3 regions of the Colwellia sp. E150_009 genome follow, and region 2 is predicted to be linked to each of the others. Evidence: predicted binding sites of a transcription regulator. Region 2 holds the regulator's gene; each other region holds the start of a gene.
The links. The regulator LexA, encoded in region 2, represses DNA repair genes until DNA is damaged. The targets are predictions, from matches to a motif close to TACTGTATNNNNATACAGTA.

Region 1 (3,291 bases), on a different contig from region 2:
AGTTGGGGATATTTATCTTCTCGTATCAATTATTCACATCGCGATAAATCTTTCTATACTGATAATAACTTAGGGTTTATAGACGAGCAAGATATTATTAATGCCGGCTTAGATTTACACACAAATGATGAACAGTGGGTGTTTTCTGTTTTTGGTAAAAATTTAACTAATGAAGTTAAACACGGTAGTGATACGCAACTTTCTTTCGGTACTTTCTCTCCACTATCAAAAGGAAGGATAATAGGACTTGAAGTAACTTATTTTATGGAATAAATAATATAGGATCAGCTTCCAAACCAATAGAGTAATGTCGAACGTTTAAGCTAATTGAACGCTCTTTAGAATGTACATAATAGGTCACAATGCAAGTTATGGCCTATTATGTAGGAGTTTTTAAAAGAGTTACACCTTACTTACTTCTAAATTCGATTGATATTGTTAAATCATACCATGACTACGATCATTCAATTGATATGCTTGTTCACTTCAAATCAAAAAGGTTAAGGATATTATTCAGATTTTTTAAAAAAGTTAAATATAAAATGTTCAGTAATTAAATTAATATACACCCGAGCCATCAAATTACTAAATAACTAACAGATGCTTGATAAAGATAAAGCATAGCAATATTATTCTGCTGCTTCAGCCACTTTTGGTTTAGCTTCTTTATCTTCTGTTTTAACAACCTTACTTAAAAACATTTCTCTTAATTTAACATCAATATCTTTAGCCATTTCTGAGTGTTCTTCTAAATATTTAGTGGCATTTGCTTTACCTTGACCAATACGTTCACCATTACAGCTATACCAAGCGCCCGCTTTTTCCACAAAGCCATTTTGAACACCTAAATCAATTAATTCACCTAAGCTGTTAATACCTTGTCCATAAAGAATTTGAAATTCAGCTTGTTTAAAAGGTGGCGCTATTTTATTTTTAACCACTTTGACGCGCGTTTCATTACCTACAATTTCATCACCATTTTTAACCGCACCAATTCGCCTAATATCTAAACGAACAGAGGCATAAAACTTCAAAGCATTACCACCTGTTGTTGTTTCAGGACTGCCAAACATTACACCAATTTTCATACGAATTTGGTTGATGAATATTAGCATGGTATTAGATTTTTTTAAGTTTGCCGTAAGCTTACGCATTGCTTGTGATAACATACGTGCTTGCAGCCCCATATGAGAGTCTCCCATATCACCTTCAATTTCAGCTTTTGGCGTTAATGCGGCGACTGAATCGACAACAATGATATCAATAGCACCAGAACGCGTTAACATATCACAAATTTCAAGGGCTTGTTCACCCGTATCAGGCTGAGATACAAGTAATTCATCAATATTAACACCAAGCTTCCCCGCATAAACAGGATCAAGTGCATGTTCAGCATCAACAAAAGCACACACTTTACCTTCACGTTGCGCTTGCGCTATTACTTCTAATGTTAATGTTGTTTTACCGCTAGACTCAGGTCCGTAAATTTCCACGACACGACCAAAGGGTAAACCACCTGCACCCAGCGCAATATCTAATCCTAGAGACCCCGTAGAAATAGTTTCAACATCCATTGTAGTATTATCGCCAAGCTTCATTATTGAACCTTTACCGAACTGTCTTTCAATTTGGCTTAAGGCTGCTGCTAGTGCTTTTTCTTTATCTTCTTTCATGTTTTACTCCGCTGACAACGTCAGTAATGTCGTTTTGATATAGCAAGTATACTGTATGGTCGTACAGTATCAAGTTTTTTTACAATTTATTTTTTTTATTAATTAAAAATCAAATGATGATAACTTTAAGTTACTGATAATAATAAATTTTATAGCATTTTATAACTTTTTAAAATTTTCTATCAAAAAGTTATAACGAGAATAATAATGACAAAAAAAGCGCTGAACATTTCTGTAAAGCGCTTTATATATTTTCTGTAGTTGCTATATTTATATATTTTTTGTAGTTACTATATTAGTTATGCTTTTTTCTAGATAGAGACAAACCAATTAATGATAGAGCTAAAATAGCTATTGATGAGGGTTCAGGTACAGAAACAGAGCCCACTTTTAATGCTGAATATTGTATAGTGCCACCTGCTGTTAAAATTTCACCAAAACCGTTACCGAAGAAGGTTACTGAAGTAAAGGTAGCTGAATCATCAATCGCCCCCACAAAGAATGCAGCCCCATTTGCTCCACCAGCTGCCGTTGCAGGGTTATCAGAAGCTTGAGTAGCACTGGCAACTTTAATTGCTGCTCCACCATCAAAACTAATAAATAACTCAGATGTAAAACAACAAGTTGCCCAATCACCTACTTCAAAACCTAATGCATTTATTGCACTATTAAAAGTAAAAGTTAACCCAGAGCCTGCACCAGTACCGTCTCCATTATCCTCAGGGTCTATTTTTATCATTTGACCTGTAGAGTTACTATAACTAGAACTATAAACACCTGCTGAATTACCATCTGATGTCGTGATAGTAAAATCTGGTTGTACCCAAGAACTACCAGAAGATATGCCTGTTAGTGTTGTTGAGCTTACTGAACCACCAGCATTAGTAACCGTTGATAAAAACTGACTTTGACCATTAGTAATTGTGTCGTAGTAATCAATAATGGTGGCTTGTGAAGCGCTCGCTATAAAAAATAAGGAAATAGAGAATGTTTTAATTGCTTTGTTTATCATAAAATAATGCCCTGTTAGTATTGTTGTTTATTAATCGCCTACTCAAAGATAAGCAAAAAGTATTCCAAAACAAAAAGCAAACTTAACCAACTGAAAACAAATATTTTTATTTTTAAATATTCATTTGCGTTATATTAGGTGTAAAATAAACTGACATTACTGTTTATCACCTCATATTAAAAATAGGTATATAATCAAACATTAACAATATAATATTAAATGAAATAAACAACCTTCCAAATAGTACCTTTTACCAATGACTACCAGCCAAGATTTATCACAACACACCCCTATGATGCGCCAGTACCTTACCATTAAGGCTGAATTTCCTAATATTTTAATTTTTTATCGTATGGGCGATTTTTATGAGCTATTTTTTGATGATGCGAAAAAAGCGTCTGATTTATTAGATATATCTTTAACAGCCCGAGGTAAAACAGGGGGTAATGCTATTCCTATGGCCGGGGTTCCTTACCATGCAGTAGAGAATTATTTAGCTAAATTAGTGCAATTAGGTGAGTCTGTTGCTATTTGCGAACAAATTGGTGATCCTGCAACAAGCAAAGGCCCTGTTGAGCGAAAAGTGGTGAGAATTATAACGCCAGG
Region 2 (3,291 bases):
AATACAATATAACTACAGGTAAGTAATAATAATTGGTTAGTAGTTAAAGAACGGTGTTTAAAATATAAAATAAATGCTTTCACTATATTAACCTTCTACATTTGCCTGACGAGTAGTAAGCTTGCAATTAGCCCTGATCATCAAGACGTGGAATAACGACTACGAAGATATAGTAAAGAAGAAAGCTTAAGTTAAGCTTAGGAAAAACTGATTATCAGTCGAAATTAAACTGAATGTGATTTAATTGTTTGCTTTATTGGGGTTTAGTGTGATGAGTAAGGTTGGAGTGTTTTTAAAGGCTCAAAAAAAAGACTTAAATCTTCTTTTGAGTAATCAATATTACTGATGTTAGCAATACTTATTTTAATGTGCAGAGGCGCTAACTCAGGTTCAGAAGAAATAATAATGGGGGTTGAATTAGGGCTATAGAAAATAGCATTATTGATTAAATATTTCAGTATGGTTGTTAATGCAAATTCATTAGTATGAATTGCGGGGCATTGTTCATTTACACGAACAATTATTTCTCTGTTCACTTTATTTTCAAGGGCGATGGTTGAATTAATTAGCGTTGAAAGATCAACCTTCTCCATTTTGATATATTAAGTAAATAACATAGCAAACTTATCTTAAGATTTGCTGAGTTTTTACTGAAATAACCCCGTTTTTCTGAACACCTTCACTACACTACTTACTATTGGTTATTATAGTAGATAGTGTTGTAGTGATGGAATTTTATTACTTACGGTAGGTATAATCTATACTTTAAAAATTAGCAATCAGTATCTTTTACATCTAGTTTTTCTTTAGCCTTTTCACAGGCATCTTCAATTGCATCTCCAGCGTCAGTTGCCATCTGTTTTGCTTTTTCGGTAGCACCTTTGGCTGCTTCTTTAACCTTATCACCCGCATCGCTTGCTATTTCTTTAGCTTTTTCGGTAGCATCAATAGCAGCCTCTTTAGCCTGTTCACCCGCATCTTTGGCTTTTTCGCCAAGGTCTTTAGCAACATCTTTAGTTTTTGAAATAGCCTCGTCAACTTTTTCACCAGTTGTTTTGGGCTTATCATCACTACAAGCACCTAAACTTAATAATGCTGTAAGTGATAAAGCCATAAATGAAAGTTTCTTATTCATATTTATTCCTCGTTATATGTTAGTAATGCTTAACGATATAACGAATAAGACAACAAAGATATAAAAGATATTTTTTAGTCATTTCTATTAAATTTAGACCTTGATGAGGTGGTGTGGGTATATGACTAAAGCCTTGCATTTATTTTGTTGCTGTATATACTGACAGTTGTAAATAAATACAGGACTTTGCCTAGAAAGGAAAAGCGTATGTCAATGATAAATGAATTAAAGCCTTTAACGAGCCGCCAACAACAAATTTTTGATCTTATTAAAGAAAATATTCAAGAAACAGGTATGCCCCCAACGCGGGCTGAAATTGCAGACTTTTTTGGCTTTAAATCAGCGAATGCTGCAGAAGAACACTTAAAAGCCTTAGCAAAAAAAGGGTATATTGAAATGATACCTGGGACTTCCCGCGGTATACGGTTAGCCGAGCAATTTATTGAAGAAGCAGGACTACCACTTATTGGTAGAGTTGCAGCAGGTGAACCTATATTAGCTCAAGAGCATGTTGAAGATCATTACCAAATGAGTGGGAACTTGTTTCATCCTGCCGCCGATTATTTACTTCGGGTAAATGGTGAAAGCATGAAAGATATTGGCATTTTAGATGGCGATTTATTGGCGGTGCATCAAACGACTGATGTACAAAATGGTCAAGTCATTGTTGCAAGAGTTGAGAATGATGTCACTGTTAAGCGTTTTAAACGTGATGGTAATATTGTTTATTTACATGCTGAAAATGAAAGTTTTGAACCAATAAAAGTAGATCTTACCTGTCAAGAATTTAATATTGAAGGGCTAGCTGTTGGTGTTATTCGTAATGGAAATTGGATGTAGTATTTTTCACTAAAACTGATTTTATACCAATCTCACTAACTATGTGATCATTTCTACTGGTTAAAACAACCAACTACGACGTTATTAATATTTAATAATTAGAACAACTAGTTATTAAAATAAATGCCTTGTATTTGGCTGTTTTTTCTGCGTATAAAGTAGATCACCTAATTAATGAAACTGATATTATTCATCTGCTTAATCTATATATTGATTATATGAATTATCGCTAAATTTTTTAGCGATAATGCGTTTTTGTATTCTCGGTTTATCTCTTTTTATGCGCTCTTTCTCAATTTTCTTCTACTAAACTCCTAATAATCCCAGTTAGTTGTTGTACCTCTTATTCATTTTTTTATTTTATTTATAGGTAGAATATCCCTAGCCTATATCTGTCAAGAGGTAGGCTTGTTTTTGAGTTAATACTCTAGTTGAAAAACTGGCATCCTTTTGACTTTTATCATAATAATTGTTTGACCTAGATCAAGTTTTGAGCGATTCTTAAGGGGAGGTTGAACAAAAAATAACTAGCAAAACTGTATAAAAAGACGTCAATACGTTGATTCTATGCCTATACCGAATGTTTAACTATTCACCATAGATGAGTTGGCTATTTACGTCGGTTAATTTAATAAAATTTAAATGATGTGCTTTACTAATTAATAAGCGCTTAATTAGAAAATAATAATAACTAAATTAACAGATAATCAGTTCAATGAGTTGTGATGTACATTGCTGCTTTCTGTTTTCTATACCCTGTTTTAAAGAAAATGCTAACCAAGCTATTTTCAATGAATAGGTATTGATAGAGGAGAGGTTGAGTGAGTAAAAGTAATCAATGTTGGTGGATGGGAATCGGGCTTTTTTTTACAAGCTTTTTTTCTTGTTCAGCTTGGTCGGAGGCACAGATAAATCTGACCAAAGGAGTAACTGCGGTTAGTAGGGAAGTATACGGTTTACATATGCTAGCCCTGTACATTTGTACCGCCATTGGTATTGTCGTATTTGGTGCTATGTTTTGGTCAATGTTCTTTCATCGCAAATCAAAAGGTGCAAAAGCGGCTGATTTTCATGAAAGCACAACAGTAGAAATACTCTGGACTGCAATTCCTGTCATTATACTCATCGCTATGGCTGTTCCGGCAACTAGCACATTAATCGACATGGAAAATAATGATAATTCCGATGTTACTATTCAAATTACTGGTTCACAGTGGAAATGGCATTACAAATATTTTGATCAAAATATAGAGTACTATTCAGTGCTATCAACTCCTCGGGAACAATATGAAAATCATAATGGTAGTTTTGATGGT
Region 3 (3,291 bases), on a different contig from region 2:
CTTAGATTAATGTTTGAAGAAAACTTTTTATCTGTTAATGAATTTAAACAATCGGTTAATTCTCCTTTATCAATAAGATCAAACAGACGATTTAACCAGCAAGCGTACCCAGCTTATTTACAGTTAGTACAAAAAGAGTTGGATCAATTATTACCTACGTATCAGCAAAAAACTGGTATCAGAGTATTCACTGGTTTTTCTCATCTTAGTCAGCAATTTCTAGAACAAACGGTGACAAGCCAACTAGCCAATTTAGAATCAAAATATCAGCAAAAAAACTTACAAGTTGCAATGCTTGTTACTGATATTCGTAGTGCCGAAATTCGGGCTATAGTGGGTGACAGACAAAGTGGTTATGCAGGGTTTAACAGGGCAATGACGGCTAAACGTCCTGTTGGTTCATTAATTAAACCTGCAATATACTTAGCAGCATTAGAACGTTATGAACAATTCAACTTTGCAACGTTATTGGCAGACGAACCTATAACTCTGACGAATGGCGTTGAGATTGTTAATGAAAAGGGGGCTAAAAAAGCAAAATCATGGAAACCTCAAAATTATGATGGAAAATATCGTCATCAAGTACCGCTAATTGACGGTTTAGTTAATTCACTTAATATTCCAACGGTTAATTTAGGCATGGCTTTAGGGCTTGAAAATGTTGCGAATGTTATTCATATGCTCGGTTTTGACGAGGATATTGTTATGCGTCCATCAATATTACTAGGTGCACTAAATATGTCACCAATGCAGATAAACCAAATGTATTTGGCACTAGCAAACCAAGGATATGCAGAGCAGACACACGCGATAAATACGGTTACTTCAAGCAAAGGAGATACTTTATGGCAATATAAACCGACTAATGCGCAGGTGATTTCAACTAATGCTGTATATTTAATGGATTATGCTTTGTCTGAGGTAACAAAAACAGGTACGGCAAAATCACTTAGTTGGCGTTTGAAAAATAATCAATTGGCAGGGAAAACAGGCACAAGTAATGATTTACGCGATAGTTGGTTTATAGGTTACGATAATAATAATTTAGTAACAACATGGGTTGGCAAAGATGACAACAAACCAACGGGATTAACAGGCAGTAGTGGCGCTTTGGTTTTGTTTGCTGATTATATGAAGCAACAAGGTGTTATTAATAGACAAATGCCTAAACCTGATGCAGTAGCCATGACCGTATTTGAAATAGAAACAGGACACGCTGTTCAGTCGCATTGTGCTAATACTATTAATTACCCTGCTATTTCTGCAGGAATTATATTACAAAAAGGCTGTTTACAACCAAAGGTTGATGAACGCTCGTGGTTTGAAAGGTTATTTAGCGATTAGTAACACAGTTAGGTGGGCAAACAGTTAATAGTGATAATAAATTGGCTGTGGGGTAAAGTTTGATATTACACAATAAAAATACTGTTTTTATGTACAGTTTGTGATTTGTTGTGTTATTGTTTAGCTTAGTAAATGTAAAAACTTATGTAATAACCGTACTAACTTAACACAATAAATGTGCAATAAACTTTATTGTGGTTCTCTTTAATTATGACTAAGGAATTATAATGGCAGTTGAAAGTCGATTCGTCGTCATTAGACACGGGGTGGAGGCAAAAACATTTATGGATAAGAAATCAGCAGATGAATATGACAAAATGTTAGATATGGCTGATAATTTAGCTGATGTCTTTGCACAATCCCCCATAGATCTTAGTGATAGCGCTAGCGAAGAACTAAGTATTTATTTGGCTCAACATCGTGATGATGTATTAGTTGCATTACTTGCGAAAAAACCAAGTAATAAAGCGCCAATAAAAAAAGCAGCAAAAACGGCTAAGAAAAACGCAGAAGCTGCTGAAAAGGCTGTTGATGATAAAAATGCTGCAAAAGAACAGGCACCTAAATCGCCTAAGTTAAGTAAAGCGAGTTAATCGTTTTAAATAAAGTCACAGCATGATGATGGAATATAATCTTGTACGCAGTCGTCGTAAGACACTGTCTTTGCAGATAAAAAGTGGGAAAATATATGTTAGAGCACCTTACCATGTAGATGAGCAGTATATTGACTCATTTATTAAGAAAAAAAAAGCATGGCTGAAAGCTAAAATATCAGAGCAAAAACAAACGGTTGATTTGTGCTGTGATTTTACTCAAGGATCTAACTTATATTTATTTGGTCAACTTGTTACATTGAATATTGTGGCTGCAGATGTAAATACACGGTCAAATGTTACTTTAAGGACATTAGAAAATGGTCAGCAAGCGCTCACTATTACCTTGTCTCAACGTATTCAGCGTAATTTGCATACACCGTTGCAATGGGCTATTGCGATAAAAAGTCAGCTTGAATGTTATTTTGCACAGCAAGCTGAAAAAATAATTCCCCCTAAAGTCAGTTATTATTCAACTCTAACTGGGCTTAATCCTACTTTAATTAAAATAAGAAAATACAGCGCCCGATGGGGCAGCTGTAATAGCAAAGGAGAATTAAGTTTTAATTATTTATTAATGATGCTGCCATTAGATGTTATCGACTACGTTATTGTGCATGAGCTTTGTCATTTACAACATTTAAACCATTCTAAAGATTTTTGGCAGTTAGTTACCCAATACTATCCTCAGCAACTTGCAGCGAAGCAGTGGATAAAGACTCACCAATCGGCTTTACATTGGCAAATGCCTTAGTTTATATATCTGTTTTACTAATGCTTCAATTTCTCTATATGCATCGTTAAGAGACTTCTCATGTCTTGCATCAGCGAACTCTTGATACTCAGCTTTAATCTCATAAAATTCATCTACTCCTAAATACTTACCTACTATTTCGATATGTGGCCCTAGGTGATTCATTTTCTCTCTTACGCCGCCTATTTCAAAACCAAATTCGCCACAAGAAGAAAGAAGAATAAGTTTTTTACCTGACATTATCGGCTCTATAGGAAAGTCACCTCTATCTAAATCAAAAGTAAATGTTTTATTAATGCGTACTACTTGGTCAAACCAAGCTTTAAGTACCGCAGGCATACCGTAGTTGTACATGGGGGAAGAAATGACAATGATGTCAGCTTGATACACCTCATCTATTAATGTGTCAGACAAAGTCAAAAGCGTTTTTTGTTCTACAGTCCGCTTTTTATCGTCTGTAAACACAGCAGCAATCCAATCTTGGTTGATAAAATCAGGAGGGTTTAGCCCTAAATCTCTATAAATAACTTTATCTTCATTATTTAAGGTACGCCATTTGTTGATAAAATGAGCTGCAAGAGATTTTGAAATTGAATTGTA

Region 1: recA (recombinase RecA) is a predicted target of LexA. The motif match lies at 1,723-1,742, and genes of this name have one in related genera.
Region 3: ACE1OF_RS03190 (YebG family protein) is a predicted target of LexA. The motif match lies at 1,424-1,443, and genes of this name have one in related genera.

Annotation. Positions count from the first base shown of each region.
Region 1 covers NZ_JBHFOM010000003.1:101,967-105,257, reverse strand. The annotation lists gene ACE1OF_RS02545 (TonB-dependent receptor) at 1-273, shown strand, start outside; gene recA (recombinase RecA) at 630-1,673, opposite strand; gene ACE1OF_RS02535 (PEP-CTERM sorting domain-containing protein) at 1,969-2,685, opposite strand; gene mutS (DNA mismatch repair protein MutS) at 2,942-3,291, shown strand, end outside.
Region 2 covers NZ_JBHFOM010000026.1:38,244-41,534, forward strand. The annotation lists gene ACE1OF_RS12360 (phosphoethanolamine transferase) at 1-83, opposite strand, end outside; gene ACE1OF_RS12365 (hypothetical protein) at 264-593, opposite strand; gene ACE1OF_RS12370 (hypothetical protein) at 773-1,135, opposite strand; gene lexA (transcriptional repressor LexA) at 1,349-1,975, shown strand; gene coxB (cytochrome c oxidase subunit II) at 2,797-3,291, shown strand, end outside.
Region 3 covers NZ_JBHFOM010000004.1:84,172-87,462, reverse strand. The annotation lists gene mrcB (penicillin-binding protein 1B) at 1-1,344, shown strand, start outside; gene ACE1OF_RS03190 (YebG family protein) at 1,572-1,937, shown strand; gene ACE1OF_RS03185 (M48 family metallopeptidase) at 1,960-2,691, shown strand; gene ACE1OF_RS03180 (FMN-dependent NADH-azoreductase) at 2,671-3,291, opposite strand, start outside.